DNA from 3 places in the Bradyrhizobium sp. U531 genome. Region 3 is predicted to be linked to each of the others. Evidence: predicted binding sites of a transcription regulator. Region 3 holds the regulator's gene; each other region holds the start of a gene.
What was found. The regulator LexA, encoded in region 3, represses DNA repair genes until DNA is damaged. The targets are predictions, from matches to a motif close to TGTTCNNNNTGTGTTCNG.
Positions count from the first base shown of each region.

Region 1: the regulator LexA is predicted to act here: its motif matches at 3,297-3,314, upstream of recA (recombinase RecA).
Region 2: the regulator LexA is predicted to act here: its motif matches at 2,407-2,424, upstream of QRQ56_RS17355 (DUF3072 domain-containing protein).

Region 1 covers NZ_JASVEN010000001.1:225,400-230,957, reverse strand. The annotation lists gene gcvP (aminomethyl-transferring glycine dehydrogenase) at 1-712, shown strand, start outside; gene QRQ56_RS01070 (acyl-CoA thioesterase) at 797-1,135, shown strand; gene QRQ56_RS01065 (hypothetical protein) at 1,050-2,012, opposite strand; gene recA (recombinase RecA) at 2,116-3,204, opposite strand; gene QRQ56_RS01055 (hypothetical protein) at 3,482-3,682, shown strand; gene QRQ56_RS01050 (hypothetical protein) at 3,834-4,001, shown strand; gene QRQ56_RS01045 (DUF2798 domain-containing protein) at 4,520-4,771, opposite strand; gene QRQ56_RS01040 (hypothetical protein) at 5,016-5,216, shown strand; gene QRQ56_RS01035 (DUF6894 family protein) at 5,370-5,558, shown strand, end outside.
Region 2 covers NZ_JASVEN010000003.1:238,399-243,956, forward strand. The annotation lists gene QRQ56_RS17340 (Do family serine endopeptidase) at 1-1,173, shown strand, start outside; gene QRQ56_RS17345 (hypothetical protein) at 1,435-1,797, shown strand; gene QRQ56_RS17350 (DUF6496 domain-containing protein) at 1,810-2,097, opposite strand; gene QRQ56_RS17355 (DUF3072 domain-containing protein) at 2,177-2,371, opposite strand; gene QRQ56_RS17360 (hypothetical protein) at 2,486-2,707, shown strand; gene QRQ56_RS17365 (hypothetical protein) at 2,726-2,935, shown strand; gene QRQ56_RS17370 (hypothetical protein) at 3,058-3,306, opposite strand; gene QRQ56_RS17375 (hypothetical protein) at 3,401-3,658, opposite strand; gene QRQ56_RS17380 (hypothetical protein) at 3,811-4,026, shown strand; gene QRQ56_RS17385 (HWE histidine kinase domain-containing protein) at 4,074-5,558, opposite strand, start outside.
Region 3 covers NZ_JASVEN010000001.1:1,069,644-1,075,201, forward strand. The annotation lists gene QRQ56_RS05335 (ComEC/Rec2 family competence protein) at 1-2,105, shown strand, start outside; gene QRQ56_RS05340 (hypothetical protein) at 2,114-2,548, opposite strand; gene QRQ56_RS05345 (hypothetical protein) at 2,799-3,053, shown strand; gene lexA (transcriptional repressor LexA) at 3,120-3,821, opposite strand; gene QRQ56_RS05355 (molybdopterin molybdotransferase MoeA) at 3,998-5,209, opposite strand; gene QRQ56_RS05360 (hypothetical protein) at 5,438-5,558, opposite strand, start outside.

The DNA.
Region 1 (5,558 bases), 840 kb from region 3:
CGTCAAGTCGCATCTCGCGCCGTTCCTGCCCGGTCACCCCGCAGCGCGAGCCGAAGCCCCGGTCGGTCCGGTCTCGGCCGCGCCGTTCGGCTCGGCCTCGATCCTGACGATCTCCTACATCTACATCCTGATGATGGGCGGCGAAGGCCTGAAGCGCGCGACCGAGATCGCGATCCTCAACGCCAATTACATCGCAGCCCGCCTCGATGCGCACTTCCCGGTGCTCTACAAGAACGCGAAGGGCCGCGTCGCGCACGAGTGCATCGTCGATCCCCGGGCGCTGAAGACGACGTCCGGCGTGACGGTGGACGACATCGCCAAGCGCCTGATCGATTACGGCTTCCACGCCCCGACCATGAGCTTCCCGGTGCCGGGCACGCTGATGATCGAGCCGACCGAATCGGAATCGAAGGCGGAGCTGGATCGTTTTTGCGACGCCATGATCGCGATCCGGAAGGAGATCGCGGAGGTCGAAGCCGACCGCTTCAAGATCGAGGCCTCGCCGCTGCGTCACGCCCCGCACACCGTGCACGACATCGCGGACGACGATTGGAATCGGGCCTACAGCCGCTCGGAGGGTTGCTTCCCCGCCGGCGTGTCCCGCACCGACAAATACTGGTGCCCGGTCGGCCGCGTCGACAACGTCTACGGCGACCGCAACCTGGTCTGCTCGTGCCCGCCGGTCGAGGATTACGCACAGGCGGCGGAGTGAGGCCACAGTCATTGTATCGGCGAGGTGAAGCGGACCGGCGTCGACTTCCACACCGTGAAGTCGGTGGTCGAATACAAGGCGACGATCCACTTCGATGAGGGCATCGACGTCTGCGTGCGCGTCGCCAAGATCGGCCGCTCCTCGATTACGCTGCTGCTTGCGATCTTCGCCAAGGGATCCGACGACCTTCGCGCCACCGGAGAGATCATCTGGGTGGCGACAGATCGGAAGACGCATCAATCGGTCGCGGTGGAAGAATCTTTGCGGGCGTTGATTGCGAGCCGGGAAAAAGGCGCTGGCGCAGGAATAGAGGTCTTCGGCTGTCCGCCAAAATACTTCAGGGAGCGATCAGGCAACGATCACAGGTATCCCAACGCCAGAGCCGATCGGGGGTCAATTCGGTGCCGCCCCACCAGCGATTGACAGGGTTGTGCTGGCTGAAATCCACCTCCCGCCCGAGCACTGCTTTGCCGAAGTCAGTCACCGTCAGGCAGCTCTGCAGGAAGCGCTCCCAGTGAGCAGTATCCGGTTTTTCCGTTTTCGGTGGAAAGCCCGCGAGAACCGGTGTCCGATCCGGGATCGATTCCGTTTCCCGAAAATCAAACACTCCGCGCTCCTTAAAGACCTCGGAGACAAGCCGAGCCGGCGTCTCCCACCCCTCGGACACCAGCTCCAGCATCCGGTACTCGGACGCGCCCAGGCCGATCCTCCGGTAGGGAAGTTCTTCGAGCAGCGCAATGAGCGCCGGTCGGAGCCGCGGCAACGCCGTCAAATCCTCCATCAGGAGGTCGAAGCAGGACTCCGGCGTGGACGCGCGATAGGCATTCCAGGCGCGGCTGGCCAGCCTCAGACGATCGTCTGTTACCGCTAGCTTCGGCAATCGCCATTGTGCCGGGTTAACATCACGATTGTCTGTCACGTCGATGTCCGTCTGGACCAGCACCAGCTTCGATAGAACGTTCCGGTGCGGACGCAGAACATCGAGCAGCCAGATCAGAATCAACTGGTCGTTCGCCGCAGGATCGGCCCACAGCTCGATGCTGTCACAGCGTTCGCAGAGTTCGAGCAAACCGAGATCCGTGCCGCCCATCGGCGCGATGTATTTCGCAGCGATGAAGTCGAGCCAGTGCGTGCCGAGGTCGCGATGCTTGGCCGAACGTGCTTGCAGCAACGTCTCAAGTGCGGCTCGAGATGGCAATTGTCCCCAAACGAAACGCCGCTGAATTCCGATGACGAGGTCCGCACGCGGCCGGAGCGCTGCGCCCGCAAAATCGCTCGTCGCCAGGATCAGACGTGGCATTAGCCTCTCGCTCTACGAACGCACCAAAACGAAACGGGCGCTGACGACGTCGGCAACTCAACGTCCTCAGCGCCCGCTCCTCGCGAAAAACTAACTTTGAAGCTTACTCCTCCGCAGGCTCCTCGCCGTCGGCGTCGCGCTCCGGCGTGCCGGCGAGAATCTGCTCGGCGATCAGGCCGGAGTTCTGGCGGATCGAGGTCTCGATCTTGGCGGTGATGTCGGGGTTCGCCTTCAGGAATGCTTTCGAGTTCTCACGGCCCTGGCCGAGGCGCTGGCTGTCATAGGAGAACCAGGCACCGGACTTCTCGACGATGCCGGCCTTGACGCCGAGATCGAGGATCTCGCCCATCTTGGAGACGCCCTCGCCGTACATGATGTCGAACTCGACCTGCTTGAAGGGCGGCGCCAGCTTGTTCTTCACCACCTTCACGCGCGTGGTGTTGCCGACCACCTCATCGCGCTCCTTGATCGCGCCGATGCGGCGGATGTCGAGGCGGACGGAGGCGTAGAACTTCAGCGCGTTGCCGCCAGTGGTGGTCTCGGGCGAACCGTACATCACACCGATCTTCATGCGGATCTGGTTGATGAAGATCACCATGGTGTTGGACTTGTTGATGGAGGCCGTGAGCTTGCGCAGCGCCTGGCTCATCAGACGGGCCTGCAGGCCCGGCAGCGCATCGCCCATCTCGCCTTCGAGCTCGGCCTTCGGCACCAGCGCCGCAACCGAATCGATCACCAGCACGTCGACCGCACCCGAGCGCACCAGCGTGTCGCAGATCTCCAGCGCTTGCTCGCCGGTGTCGGGCTGCGAGATCAGGAGCTCGTCGATGTTGACCCCGAGCTTCCTCGCATAGACCGGATCGAGCGCGTGCTCGGCGTCGATAAAGGCGCAGATGCCGCCCTTCTTCTGCGCTTCCGCAACCGTGTGCAGCGCCAGCGTCGTCTTGCCCGAGGATTCCGGCCCGTAGATCTCGACGATGCGCCCCTTGGGCAGGCCGCCGATGCCGAGCGCGATATCGAGCCCGAGCGAGCCGGAGGACACCGCCTCGATGTCCATGGACCGGTCGTTCTTGCCGAGCTTCATCACCGAGCCCTTGCCGAACTGGCGCTCGATCTGAGAGAGCGCGGCGGCCAGAGCTTTACTCTTGTCCATGGAAGATCCTTCGACGATACGCAGGGCAGTGGCGGACATTGGGTCGTGCTCCTTATGGCGAGGATTCGGGTGCGGGACAAACGGTTGCGGCGGCGGGTCGTCGATAAAACCAACGTACCCCATTTGTTCTAGGTTCGCAATATGTTCTTTTGCGGTTTCGAACCCTCACAGCTCAATTCGCGTTGTGCGCACAATTGAACAGACTCCGGTCCGGCGCTGCCTCCTAATGAGCTGTCACCGCACGGACCCGTGGCCATTATCGGTGATGAGAACGCCGGTTGCGCTCCCGCCTTCCTCGCACGGAAAGGAGCCTGCCGTGTTCAAGCAACGACGTTTCAAGCATCAGCTGACGCTTCAGGACCGGCTCACCGCCTGGGTCAAACAGGTCAAGGACGATGCCGCCAGGCTGCCTCCCGGCCCTGAAAGGGACGCCCTGCTCAAGAAGGCGCGCCAGGCCGAGACGGCTAATCACCTGCACGACTGGGCGAAATCGCCCGGGCTGCAGCCGCCGAAATAGCGATGCCGCGGGGCTTTCCCGCCCGTGAGCTGACGCGCATCAAAGACAACCGGCCGGGTCGCCGTCATAAGTCCGTAATCTTACGGCACTGAACCATCGCGCGGTCTTGGTCTTGTCCAGGACGAGAGCCGCAATTGTGGGGACCCCTGTCATGACTGAGGACAAGCACCGCGAAACCACCGGGCGGAATCCCCGGCTGGAAGCGGCCTATGACGAGCTCATCAAGTTCGAGCGCAAGGAAAACGAGTTCCGCAGGAAGGACCGCGAAGAGCGTGCCAGCGAGCTCCGACTTCCCCTGAACGAGATCAACATCCACTAGAACGGCCCCGGCAGGGCTCTAGAGGTATCTGAACACTACCTCCAAGCTCTTGAAAAACCGAAGAATTTTCCATGCCGCCTACTGTGCATGGGGTTGTTTTCCAGTTTTGAGTCTGGCCTTGCGCTCGCGATCAACGAGGGCGCGGCTGCGGCGTGTCCTTACAGCAGCGCCAGCAGCACGAGGCCGATCACCAGCACGACGAAGCCAGCCGCTGTCGCGGCGGCGAAAGACCGCTCTACGTTATCCATGATGCCACCCCGTTGCCGGCGTGCCACGTTTCCCCCATGACTGCGCCGAACGGGATGAATCTTGCCGACGGGTGTGTCGGCAGTTGTGCGAACGAATGTCGAAATTGGGACGGGTGCGGGGTCAGTCTGCGACCCCAAACGCAAAATCCGCGACCTGTCAGGCTGTCGTAAGCGGAGCCCGCTAGGGTGATGTGGCTATGGTGTTGCAGCCCAGCACCTCAGCCTCCAATAACTCTCGGCCCCGCTTGGCTCTCCCCAGGCGGGGCTTTTTCATGCCGGGCTTTCCCCCTTCGTCTCCTCCCGCGTCAGGCGCAGCGAGAAGGCGCGGATCGCAGGCGCGGCCAGCACCACGATCGGCAGCATCGCGGCCCAGGCGATCAGCCACGACACCATCCAATGTCCGACGAAGATCGTGGCGCTCGCCGCAGGCAGGCTGGCGATCCCCGCCGCGATCAGCGAGGTCAAGCCGGACTGGATGATGCCGAAGACGAAGTGACTGTAGCGCCGGGGTATGCCGAGCATGTCGGGTCCATATTGCTTGCGGGTCGCCAGACCGAAGCAAGGCACATGCCGCTTGCAGGGAACCGGGAGCCTTTGAGGCACTTTAACCGATTGCGCGAACACAGTTAGGACGCAACCCAGGAACTCTGTTCATGGTCGGAGAACCACGGGGTCGGCTGAAGGTCCACGGATTTTGTTCGTCGCCGGAATATTATGACGACCAACATGTTAGCAAATCATGGAAAGTGAATCGTGGGAGGTTGCCATGAATCACAGGGGCGTTGAGTTCACCGTTGCCAAAACGGCGAGTCCCGGCATTTGGCAGTGGCAGTTCCGCATCGGCGAGCAGGTCAAGTCCGGCAGGACCGAGACCAAGATCGACCTGCTCGCGATCCGGCGCGTGCAATTGCGAATCGATCGGGAGCTGAAGCGCTTCGCGCAACAAGGGCTCGAGCCGGCCGGCTAGCGGTCGATGGTCGTGCGGTGCCGCGCCGTTACGCCACGGCCCGCGGCGGCATGATCCGTAGCCGCCCGGAATTGATCTGACGCGGGTTTGGGATTGGACTGCGCGCGCCCGTGGACCTTGGGGCGAGGCCGTCACGCGCGATCGGTGCCAGCCATGCCGCTGTTTTTCTTTCGAATTCGGAATGGCCCATACTCCGGCTGCGCCGATCAGGCGACGGAGTTCGCCGATCGCGATTCGGCCTGGAAAGAGATGACCAGCGTCTGCGCCGACATGACCGCCGGCCTTGCCCGCAAGCTCCAGGAAAATTCCGAATGGCAGATGGAGCTGCTGGACGAGGCCAAG
Region 2 (5,558 bases), on a different contig from region 3:
CGCCAGCGCCATCAGATGATCACGGGCGAAGGCTCCGGCTTCTTCATCTCCGCCGACGGCTATGCCGTGACCAACAACCACGTCGTCGACCACGCCACGTCGGTGCAGGTGACGTTGGATGACGGTACCAGCTACACCGCCAAGGTCGTCGGCACCGATCCCAAGACCGATCTCGCGCTGATCAAGGTCGACGGCAAGACGGACTTCCCGTTCGTCAAATTTTCCGACCAGAAGCCGCGCATCGGCGACTGGGTGGTCGCGGTCGGCAATCCCTTCGGTCTCGGCGGCACGGTGACCGCCGGCATCGTCTCGGCCAGCGGCCGCGACATCGGCAACGGTCCCTATGACGACTTCATCCAGATCGACGCGCCCATCAACAAGGGCAATTCCGGGGGACCTGCCTTCGACATGAGCGGCAACGTGATCGGCGTGAACACCGCGATCTTCTCGCCCTCCGGCGGCTCGGTCGGCATCGGCTTCGACATTCCGGCCTCGACCGCCAAGCTCGTCGTCGCGCAGCTCAAGGACAAGGGCGCGGTGACCCGCGGCTGGCTCGGCGTGCAGGTGCAGCCGGTGACGTCGGAGATTGCCGACAGCCTCGGCTTGAAGGAGGCGCGCGGCGCCATCGTCGACAATCCGCAGGATGGCAGCCCGGCGGCAAAGGCCGGCATCGCGGCGGGTGACGTCATCACCGCCGTGAACGGCACCGCGATCAGGGACTCCCGCGATCTCGCGAGGACCATCGCCACCCTGGCGCCGGGCAGCTCGGTGAAGCTCGACGTGTTCCGCAATGGCGGGAGCAAGACGCTGACGCTCGCCCTCGGCGAACTGCCGAACGAGCGGCAGGCCAAGGCCAATGGTAGCACCGACGAGAGCAGGGAGCAGCCGGGCGCGGGCACGCCGCGCCTCGGGCTTGGCCTCGCGCCGGCCGGCGAGGTGCAGGGTGCCGGCCAGAAGGGTGTCGTCGTGACCGAGGTCGATCCGCAAGGGCCGGCGGCGCAGCGCGGCATCCAGACAGGCGACGTCATCCTCAATGTCGGTGGCAAGGCCGTCACCAATGTCGGCGAGGTGCGTTCGGAACTGGCGCAGGCCAAATCGTCCGGCAAGCGCAGCGTGCTGCTGCAGGTCAGAAGCGCGGAGGCGACGCGGTTCGTCGCGGTGCCGCTCGCCTGACGCGAAGATCGATCCTCTTCAATCAAGCAAGGCGGCCTTCGGGCCGCCTTTTCCATTCAGGACGCCGCCGATAACATTCTCGTTAACGGCAGCGATGGTGACGCGGTTCATACGAAAAAGCCGTGTTCGCGCCGCACAGTTCCACCTCGTGCAACTCTGCTGCGGCACCGACGCCGCCGAGGACCGGTTGCAAGCGTGGAACATCGAACCAGCAGCCGCCTTGTGGAACTGGCCGGTGGTTCGGATTTGATCGGTGCCGAGATGGATCGATTGAAGCTCTCGCTGAGAGGGGCGCTGCTCGCGGCGCCATTCGTGCTCTGGGGCGGCAACGCGCTTGGTCGTGATGACGGCCGCTATGCGGACTCGCCGCTCAAGCCCTGGTTCGACAGCCTGCGCAGCCATCTCGGTCCGTGCTGCTCGGATGCCGATGGCTTTGCCGTCGCCGATCCCGATTGGGAATCGCACAACGGGCATTATCGCGTGCGCCTCGATGGCGAGTGGGTCGAAGTGCCCGACGAAGCCGTCATCACCGAGCCGAACCGCGCCGGCCGCACCATGGTGTGGCCGGTGAAGACCGCGTTCGGGGTTTCGATCCGCTGCTTCATGCCGGGCAGCATGATCTGAACCGGCGCAGCGTCAACGCTTGCTGGATTTGCGCTTCGACGATTTCCTGGTGGTCTTCTTGGTCGTCTTCCTGGTCGTGCTTTTCTTAGACGACTTCTTCGCGGCTTTCTTCGGGACCTTCTTGCCCTTCTTGCGCGCCTTCGACAGTCCGATCGCGATCGCCTGCTTGCGGCTCTTTACGCGCCCGCCACGGCCCTTGGGACCGCTCTTGGCGGTGCCCTTCTTGTAGCGTCGCATCTCGCTCTCGACATCGCTGCCGGAGCTGGGCGAGTAGCGGCGCTTCTTTGCCTTGCGTGCCATGCTTGTTCTCCCTTGGGCGGGGAGAACCGTTCGATACGGGCATGGTTCCGAAAAAGCGCAGGAGGCTCGGGGCGAAAGCCTAGAACGAGTTCGCCAGTTCGATCTCCGCTTCCAGCACCTGGATGCGCCGTGCGGCCTCGGTGAAGGACAGATCGCGCGCAAATTGTGCGGGCTGATACGCCTCTTCACTCAGCCGTTTCAGCTTCAGCCCCTGCGCCCGCGTCATCTGCTCGGCGAGAAAGGCCCTGGCGTTGAATTGACCTTGAACCTGCATTGCCATCTCCGTTCTGAAATCGTGGCTTGACTATATGTTCTTATTTTGTTCTAACAAGCCATGGACAACAGAATTAATGAAATTCGACGCAAAATCAGCGCCTTGAGGCTGGAAATGGCCGACGCTGAGGCGGCCGTGCGCGTTTCCATCGACGGCGACCGGGACTGCACCCGGCAGGCGCTGGCGCAGATGGATCTGCGCCAGAAGATCAATCTCTTGATCGGGGAATGGAAGGCCGCCGGCGGCGGCGACGTCCTGCCTGACGTCCGCGATCGGGTTCGCCTTCGTCTCGTGAAGTCCGTCGGCACGTCCGCGCGCGCGATCTCGCGGCGCTGAATCTTTCGAGAGGGCGTCGTGGAGGAAGACCCGGACGCTTACCGGATCCTGAGGCTACGCGCCGAGATTCTCGAGCTCGGCTCTGCCATCCGGCAATTGCAGCGTGCGGGCCTCGACGATGCCGCGGCCCAGCTTCTGATTGGCCGCAAGCGTGCGCAGCTCGAGCAGCTCGTGAAGACGAACTCTGCGAGCCCGGGGATCAATCTCGAAACGCGCCGGCTGCGGTGAGGTGACGCGCGCCCGCCGATGCGGCGCGCGAGGCCCGAACGATCATCGCGACAAAAAACAATCATCGCGACGAGAAAGGCCCCTGCGTTGTCGCAGGGGCCTTTGATGTCAGTGGCGTGAGCTCACTTGGTGTTGCTCATGCCCTTGCTGCTCTGGTTCGTCATGGTGCCGCCCTGGTCTGAACCGGGACCCGAACCGCCCTGGCCGGAGGGATCGGCGCCCTTCGACGATTTGGTGTTGGCGCCCGTGGTCTGTGACGACGACATCGAGGATCCGTGTTTCGCCTTGTGCGACTTCGCCTGCGCGGCGAGCGGCGCGGCGGCGAGACCGGCGGCCACCATTGCGGTGAGAACGAGCTTGGTCGTTGTCATGCGGGGAACTCCCTGGGTTAAATTGACGCAGGCAGCCAACCGCGATTTGCCGCAGGAGTTCCAACGCAGCGCGTGTTCGCGCCTCACGTCTGTTTCAAGTTTGCTTGTCCTCGACGAGGATGAACACCACGCCGGTGAGTGTCGCGCCGATCGCGAATGTCGTGACCAGCGTGAGCGCGAAGACGATCGCGGCCTGGCTTCCGCCGTGATTGAGCAGGCTGGCGACGGCGGGATTGCACAGGATCAATGCGAGACCGAAGACGAGGCCGAGGGCTGCGCCCATCGTGGCGTGCGTCACCAGCTTGATGAGTCCGGTCGCAGAGATCAGGTCTGGCGACTTTTTCGTGGGCATGGGAACTGGCTCCCGATTTGGCATGCAACGCGGACGAGATTCGCTGGTTCCAATCGGATGAAGGAATTGTCATGCCCGGCTTCATCGGACGTTCATGCCGGGCTTGAGAGGATGGACACGACAAACGGGAACATTCGCCGGGAACATTCGCTATGGGTAAGGTTGTCTTCCTTTACCGCTCGCTGGCCTATCGCAACGCGGCAGCGGACATTCTGCGCAAGGCGCGCAAGCTACCGCGCGGCGCGGAGCGGAGTGCGGCTCGCCGCTACGCCAGGGCGCTGCGTGATCTCGCCCGCACGGAAGCCTGGCTCGAAGGCCGGGTCGCACGCGGACCGCGGACGGTGCAACGCATGAGGGCGTCCGGCTGAAGCTTTCTGCCTTCGGGGTCGAACCCGAAGGCACGTTCGAAAAACGTCTAACCCGATGCGCGCTGCAATTCGGCGGAGCTGGCATCCTCGAATTTGCCGGACGCGTTCGTCGCCGCCGTCTTGCGTATCAACGGCACTTCGAGACGGCACAACAGGCCTTCGGCCCGCCAATCGAACTGCGCCTGTCCGCCAAGCTGCGACTCGACGCTCGCAAGCAAGCTCCGCGTGCCGAAGCCGCGGGACTTCGGGGGCATGACCAGCGGTCCGCCGGATTCCTCCCAGTTCAGCGTCAGCAATTGGTCCTCGACCTGCCAGCCGATCGCGAGCCGTCCCGACCGGGTCGAGAGGGCGCCGTACTTGGCCGAGTTGGTGAAGAGCTCGTGCAGCGCGAGCGCCAGCGTCTGCGCCGTCGCCGGCAGCAACTGGACCTTCGGACCTGCCAGGAGGATCTGTCCGCCGAGCGAATAGGGCGCAAGCTCCTCGTCGATCAGCCGGGACAGTTCGGCGCCCTGCCAGCTCGACAGCGACAGGATGGTGTGCACGCGCGCCAGAGCATTGATGCGTCCCTCGACGGCGTTGACATAGGCTTTCACCTCGTCGGCCCGGGTGAGACGCACGATCGACTGCGCCAGTGCCAGCGCGTTCTTGGCGCGATGATCGACTTCGCGTGCCAGCAGATTCTGCCGTTCCTCGGCGCGCTTGCGTTCGGTGATGTCCACGGTGACGCCGCTCACGCGCACGACGCGGCCGCTGTCGTCCACCGTCGCCGCCGCCGTGCCGACGCACCAGCGGACCTCACCGTCGGGCCGGATAATTCGGAACTCGGTCTCATAGGCCCGCGTGCCCTTGTTGAACTCGGCAATCGCCTTGCGCAGTTGATCGACGTCATCGGGATGCAACAACGCCTGGACGTTGGCCGGGTTGACCGCAAAATTTTCGGGGCCGACGCCGAAGATGCGATACTGGCCTTCGTCCCACATCCAGTCGCCGCTGATCCAGTCCCAATCCCAGGAGCCCATGTTGCCGGCAGCGATCGCCATGCTGCGCCGCTGCTCGCTCTCGCGCAGCTTCGCCGTGGAATTCTCCAGCTCCGCGGTGCGGGCGCGGACGCGATCCTCGAGATCATGGTTCAGCCGCTCGAGCTCGCGGGTCTTGCGATAGAGCTCGGCGAAAACCTTCACCTTCGCACGCAGCACCTCGGGCACGACCGGCACCGGCACGTAGTCGACCGCGCCCATCTCGTAGCCGCGCAACCGGTCGATGTCGCTGACTTGAATGGCGGAGATGAAGATCATTGCGGTCTTCTGGAAGCGTGGATGCTCGCGGATCATCGCGGCGAGCTCGAAGCCGTCGAGCTCGGGCATGCAGACGTCGACCAGGATCACGGCGATCTCGGTCTTGAGCAGCACCTCGAGCGCCTCGCGCCCGGACGAGGCGATCACGAGGTTCTCGCCGAGATCCTTCAATATCACCTCATAGGCGAGCAGCTTGGCGGGCTGGTCGTCGACGAGGAGGATGTTGACCTTTTCGTG
Region 3 (5,558 bases):
GGGTGCCGGTTGCCTTTGGCGGCGGCATCGCGCTGTATTTTGCCGCCGATCACGAGCCGGTGCTGTGGGTTGTGGCGACGACGGGGATCGCGCTGCTGCTCGGTGCGATCCTGTTGCGGCGGAGCCGGCTGTTCGCGCCTGCGATCATGATCGCGGCGGTCGCTTCCGGCTTTGCGATGGCGACCTGGAAGACCGCGCGCATGGCCCACACCGTTCTGGCAAAACCGCTCTATTCGGTGTCGCTGTCGGGCTTCGTCGAGACGCGCGACATCCGTGAGCGCACCGATCGCTTCGTGCTGCGCGTCACCGCCATGGAGGCGCAGCGCAGTGACGTCAAGCTCGAGCGCGTGCGCCTGTCGGTGCGCAAGGGGACTGCACCCGAGGTCGGCAGCTTCGTGCAACTCAAGGCGCGGCTGATGCCGCCGCTCTCGCCGGTGCGCCCGGGCAGCTACGATTTTTCGCGCGACATGTTCTTCCAGGGCATCGGGGCCTCCGGCTTCGTGATGGGCGGGATCACGGCTTCCGTGCCGCCGGACGCCGGCGGTCTAAGGCTGCGCTATGCCGCCTTCATGCAGGGGCTGCGCGATGCGATCGATGCCCGCATCCGCGCCACGCTCGAAGGCGACAACCGCGCGATCGCGACGGCGCTGCTCACCGGGCGGCGCGATGCGATCACCGCGCCCGTCAACGACGCCATGTTCATCTCGGGGCTCGGACACGTTCTGTCGATCTCCGGCTATCACATGGCGGTGGTCGCAGGCGTCGTCTTCTTCGCGGTGCGCGCGCTGCTGGCGCTGATCCCGGGCTTTGCTGTCGGCTTCGCCATCAAGAAATGGTCGGCGGCCGCAGCGCTGGTTGCGGCCGCGTTCTATTTGCTGCTCTCGGGCGCGGAGGTGGCAACGCAGAGATCGTTCTTCATGACGGCCGTGGTGCTGATCGCCGTGATGGTCGATCGCCGCGCCATCACCTTCCGCACGCTGGCCGTGGCGGCATTGATCGTGCTTGCGGTTGCGCCGGAGGCGCTGGTGCATCCGAGCTTCCAGATGTCGTTCGCGGCAACGCTGGGTCTGGTCGCGCTGGTCCAGATCGGCATGCCGAACCTGTTCGCCTCGCCGGATCACTCCACGACGGCTCGGATCGCGATGTGGGGCGGCCGCGAGATTGCGATGCTGTTCCTGGCGTCGCTGATCGCGGGACTTGCGACCACGCCCTATGCCGCCTTCCACTTCCATCGTGTCACGCCCTATGGCGTGCTCGCCAATCTCGGCGCGATGCCGGTGGTCTCGGCGCTGGTGATGCCGGCGGGGCTGTTGGGCCTGCTCGCGGCGCCTTTCGGGCTCGATGGTGTGTTCTGGTGGCTGATGGGGATCGGTATCGACTGGATGGTTGCGGTGTCGCGTTGGGTGGCGGCGCTGCCGGGCGCGGTCGGCCGCATTCCCGCTTTCGGCATCGCGCCGCTGATCGCGGCGAGCCTCGGCCTCATCCTGATGGGCCTGTTGCGCACGCCCTTGCGCTGGTGCGGTGCCGCCGTGCTGCTGGCTTCCATCGCCTGGGGCCTGTCGGTGCGGCAGCCCGACATCCTGGTTGCCCGGGACGGCGCCAGCGTCGCGGTGCGAGGCGGGGACGGGCGTCTGCATCTGATCAGGACGGGCAAGGACAATTTCCTGCTGAAGGAATGGCTCGCGGCCGATGCCGATTCCCGCGATGCCGGCAGCGCCTCGCTGACTGAGGGCATATCGTGCGACGAGGCGGGCTGCGTCACGCCGCTCGCCGACGGACGGCTGGTCGCGCTGGCCTCGCGCATCGACGCGCTCGCGGACGATTGCAGCCGCGCAGCGCTGGTGGTGACGTCGCGGCCGGCGCCGCCGGACTGCGCGGCGATGGTGGTGGACCGGCCAAGGCTGCTGCGACAGGGTACGCTGGCGCTGACCCGGCGTGGCGACGGCTTTTCGGTTCAGGCGGTGAGGGCGAGAGGCACGAACCGCCCCTGGTCGCCGGCGGCCGCCGGCGAGGGAGATTTCGAAACGGCCCTGATGCCGAGGGCGGCGGCTCCGCGCGCCAAGGATGCGACCCCGTCGGAGGCCGATCTTCAGGCGGAGGACTGACGTCTCTGTCAGCCGATCGGCATCGGCGTGATCGGGGACCGGCTGTCGGCGGTGGTCTCAGGCTTGTGCTCGCGTTCGCCGAGCGGCTGCGTCACCGGCAGTTGCAGCACGGTTGCGCGCTGGCCTTCGACAAGCTGCGTCACCAGTACGTACTTGCCATCAGGAAATTCGATCGCGTCATGGTGACGATCGGGAACGTGCGGATCGATCTTGCCGAACTTGCCGACGCGGGAGTTGACGGTGCGCGTCCAGATCCAGCGGTTGTCGTAACGGACGTTGTCGGCGAAGGCGAGCTCCGTTCCCGGCAGCAGGCAGACCGCAACGGTGAGATCGGCCTCGGAGGCGAAGCCGCGCGTCGAGGTGCCGCGGAACGTTGTCGTGACGATCGTCTCGCCCACTTCAGCGGGGCGCGTCGCGACGGCATGCAGGCTGTAGTCACACATCGGGTTGCTCCTCATTCGAAGATGACGACCCGCACCTGCCTTGGAGGCACAGGCCTCGGAGTGGAAGCACGCAACGCTCTGCTTGGTTGTAGGCAAATCTACGGCTGGGATCCACGTGCCGCGATCACTTTATCTTTTCGAATCCGACAGGAACAAAGTCTGCCTGCGTGCATTCGGGCAGGCGGTTGTCGACGACCGCGGAAATCGAATGGCTTGAGATCGTCAAAGAGAATCGCGGCTCGCGATTGCAATGCGCATTGCCCGGTCATCACCCATGACACATGGGCAACGCGCGACGCTGATGCGGGGATCAGCGCCGTCGCGCACCACTCAAAATAAATTGGCACAGAACGAACTGGCACATGGCGGTCTCGAAAGAACTGCGATGCGCTCTGGCTTCGCGCGGCTTGCCGAGACTCTCGCCGTGAAAGAAGGGCCGGACAATCTGTGCAATACCAGAAGGACCATCCAGCCGGAGCGGACCATCATCCGCTCCAATCTCTGATCGGCGCTGCCGATCGACGGCGCGCAACAGGCGCCAGGTGATTTCAGTATCGAGCCCGTTTCGGGCTCAGTACTTGCGGTAAAGCCCGATCAGCTTGCCCTGAATCTTCACGCGGTTCGGCGGCAGGATGCGCACCTCGTAAGCGGCATTGGCCGGCTCGAGCGCGATCGAGGCACCGCGGCGGCGGAAGCGCTTGAGGGTCGCTTCCTCATCGTCGATCAGCGCCACCACGATGTCGCCGGTATCGGCGCTCTCGTTGCGCTGGATCAGAGCCATGTCGCCGTCGAGGATACCGGCCTCGACCATGGAATCGCCGCGCACTTCAAGGGCGTAGTGCTCGCCGGAGCCGAGCATGTCGGGCGGTACGCTGATCGTGTGGCTGCGGGTCTGCAGGGCCTCGATCGGCGTACCGGCGGCGATGCGGCCCATCACCGGCACCGCCACGGGGCGCTCGCCCTCGTCCGCGGACGGGATGGAGCTCGCGCGGACCTTGCCGAGATTGCCCTCGATGACGCTCGGCGTGAAGCCGCGTCGGTTGCTGGCAGCAGCCTGGAGCTCCGGCAGCTTGATCACTTCGATGGCGCGGGCGCGGTTGGGCAGGCGGCGGATGAAGCCGCGCTCTTCGAGCGCGGTGATCAGGCGGTGAATGCCCGACTTCGAGCGCAGGTCGAGCGCATCCTTCATCTCGTCGAAGGAGGGCGGTACGCCGCTTTCCTTCAGACGTTCGCTGATGAACCGCAGAAGCTCGTATTGTTTGCGCGTTAACATCTCGACCAAAGTCCCCCGGTTGATGTCGTTCGATTCCGAGACGATGAATTCAGCGATAAGCCGCTACATCCTCGAAACAAATCATGAACGGACACTATATGTTCGATACATGTTCCGCAACTGCTTAATTTACCGTGAACGAAACGAAACTCGCGGAATGCGTGTAATCGCGCAAATCAGGCGGGGAGCCGCAGCACCTCGCAGGGGCTGCCGGCCTCGGCCTTCGGTGCGAACGGCGGGCGCACGAGAAGTACCTGTGCCGCAGCGAGATTCGCAAGCAGAGAGGAGTCCTGATGATTGACGGGCAGGGCGATCTGCGTGCCGTCGTCGCGCAGCTCCAGGCGCGCGCGCAGATAATCCTCGCGCTGGTCGTTGGCGCCGAGATCTTTTCCGAGCACGGCGCGCTCGCGACGATGATGAATCACTGAACGGCCCGACAGCGCGCGAATCAGCGGCACCATGAACAGGAAGGCGCACACATAGGACGACACGGGATTGCCGGGCAGGCCGACCGCACGCATCGCGCCGAGCCGGCCGTGCATCATCGGCTTGCCGGGCCGCATCGCGATCTTCCAGAACGACATCGCCGTGCCTTCGTCCTTCAGTGCCTGCTGCACCAGATCGTGGTCGCCGACCGACGCGCCGCCGGTGGTGATCAGGATGTCGGCACCGCTCTCGCGGGCGCGCCGGATGCCGGCGGCTGTGGCTGCAAGCGTATCGGCGGCCACGCCAAGGTCGATGGTCTCGGCGCCCTCGCTGCGGGCGAGCGCGTGCAGGGCATAGCCGTTCGAATAGACGATCTGGCCGTGCCCCGGCGTGGTGCCTGGCATCACAAGCTCGTCGCCGGTGGCGAGGATTGCGACCTTCGGGCGGCGGCAGACCGCGAGGTGCGGGTAATTCATCGCCGCCGCGAGCGAGAGATCGCGTTCCGTCAGGCGGTTTCCCTTGCGCAGGAGCACCTCGCCCTCGCGGAAATCGACGCCGGCCGGGCGGATATGCCGTCCGACGATCGCAGCCTCCCTGATCGTGACGCTGTTACCGTCGGCGACGGTGTCCTCCTGGATCACCACGGCGTCCGCCCCCTCGGGGACGACGCCGCCGGTGAAGATTCGCACGGCTTCGCCGGCGCCGACCGCTTGAGCAAAGGGCCGGCCCGCTGCGACTTCGCCGATTACCGTCAGTTTGGCATCGATCCTGGCCGCATCGGCCGCGCGCACCGCATAGCCGTCCATCGCCGACATGGCCTGGGGCGGCTGCGTGCGCCGCGCCGCGACGTCATGAGCGAGCACGCGGTGATGGGCTTCGTCGAGCGAAACCATCTGCTCAGGCAGCGGCTCTGCACCCGCCAGCACCGCAGCAAGGGCGTCGGAAACCGGCATCAGGGCCACGGCGAAACTCCAGCTCGGCAGGGTCGGACGAATGTTCCGACAGTCTTCTAACCGAGCGTGGGAACAGAGGCAAAGATGGCGATGGCGCGGGCGATGGATTTCGCTGCTTTCACCTTCGGATGGAAAGCAAGCTCAAGCGCGACGCGGCATGATCCAGAGAATGAGACCGATCGGCAGCAGCGTGGCCATGGCGAGGACGAGAATGACCAGCGCCACGGCCAGCATCGATCAACTCCCGGTCGGCCTGTCCGGGCTGATATCCGATGCGACGTCGGGAGCTTTGGGGCCCTGATCTTTGTCGGGCAGCGGATCGGCCTGCGATTTCAAGTCGGCAGCCTTGCTGATCAAC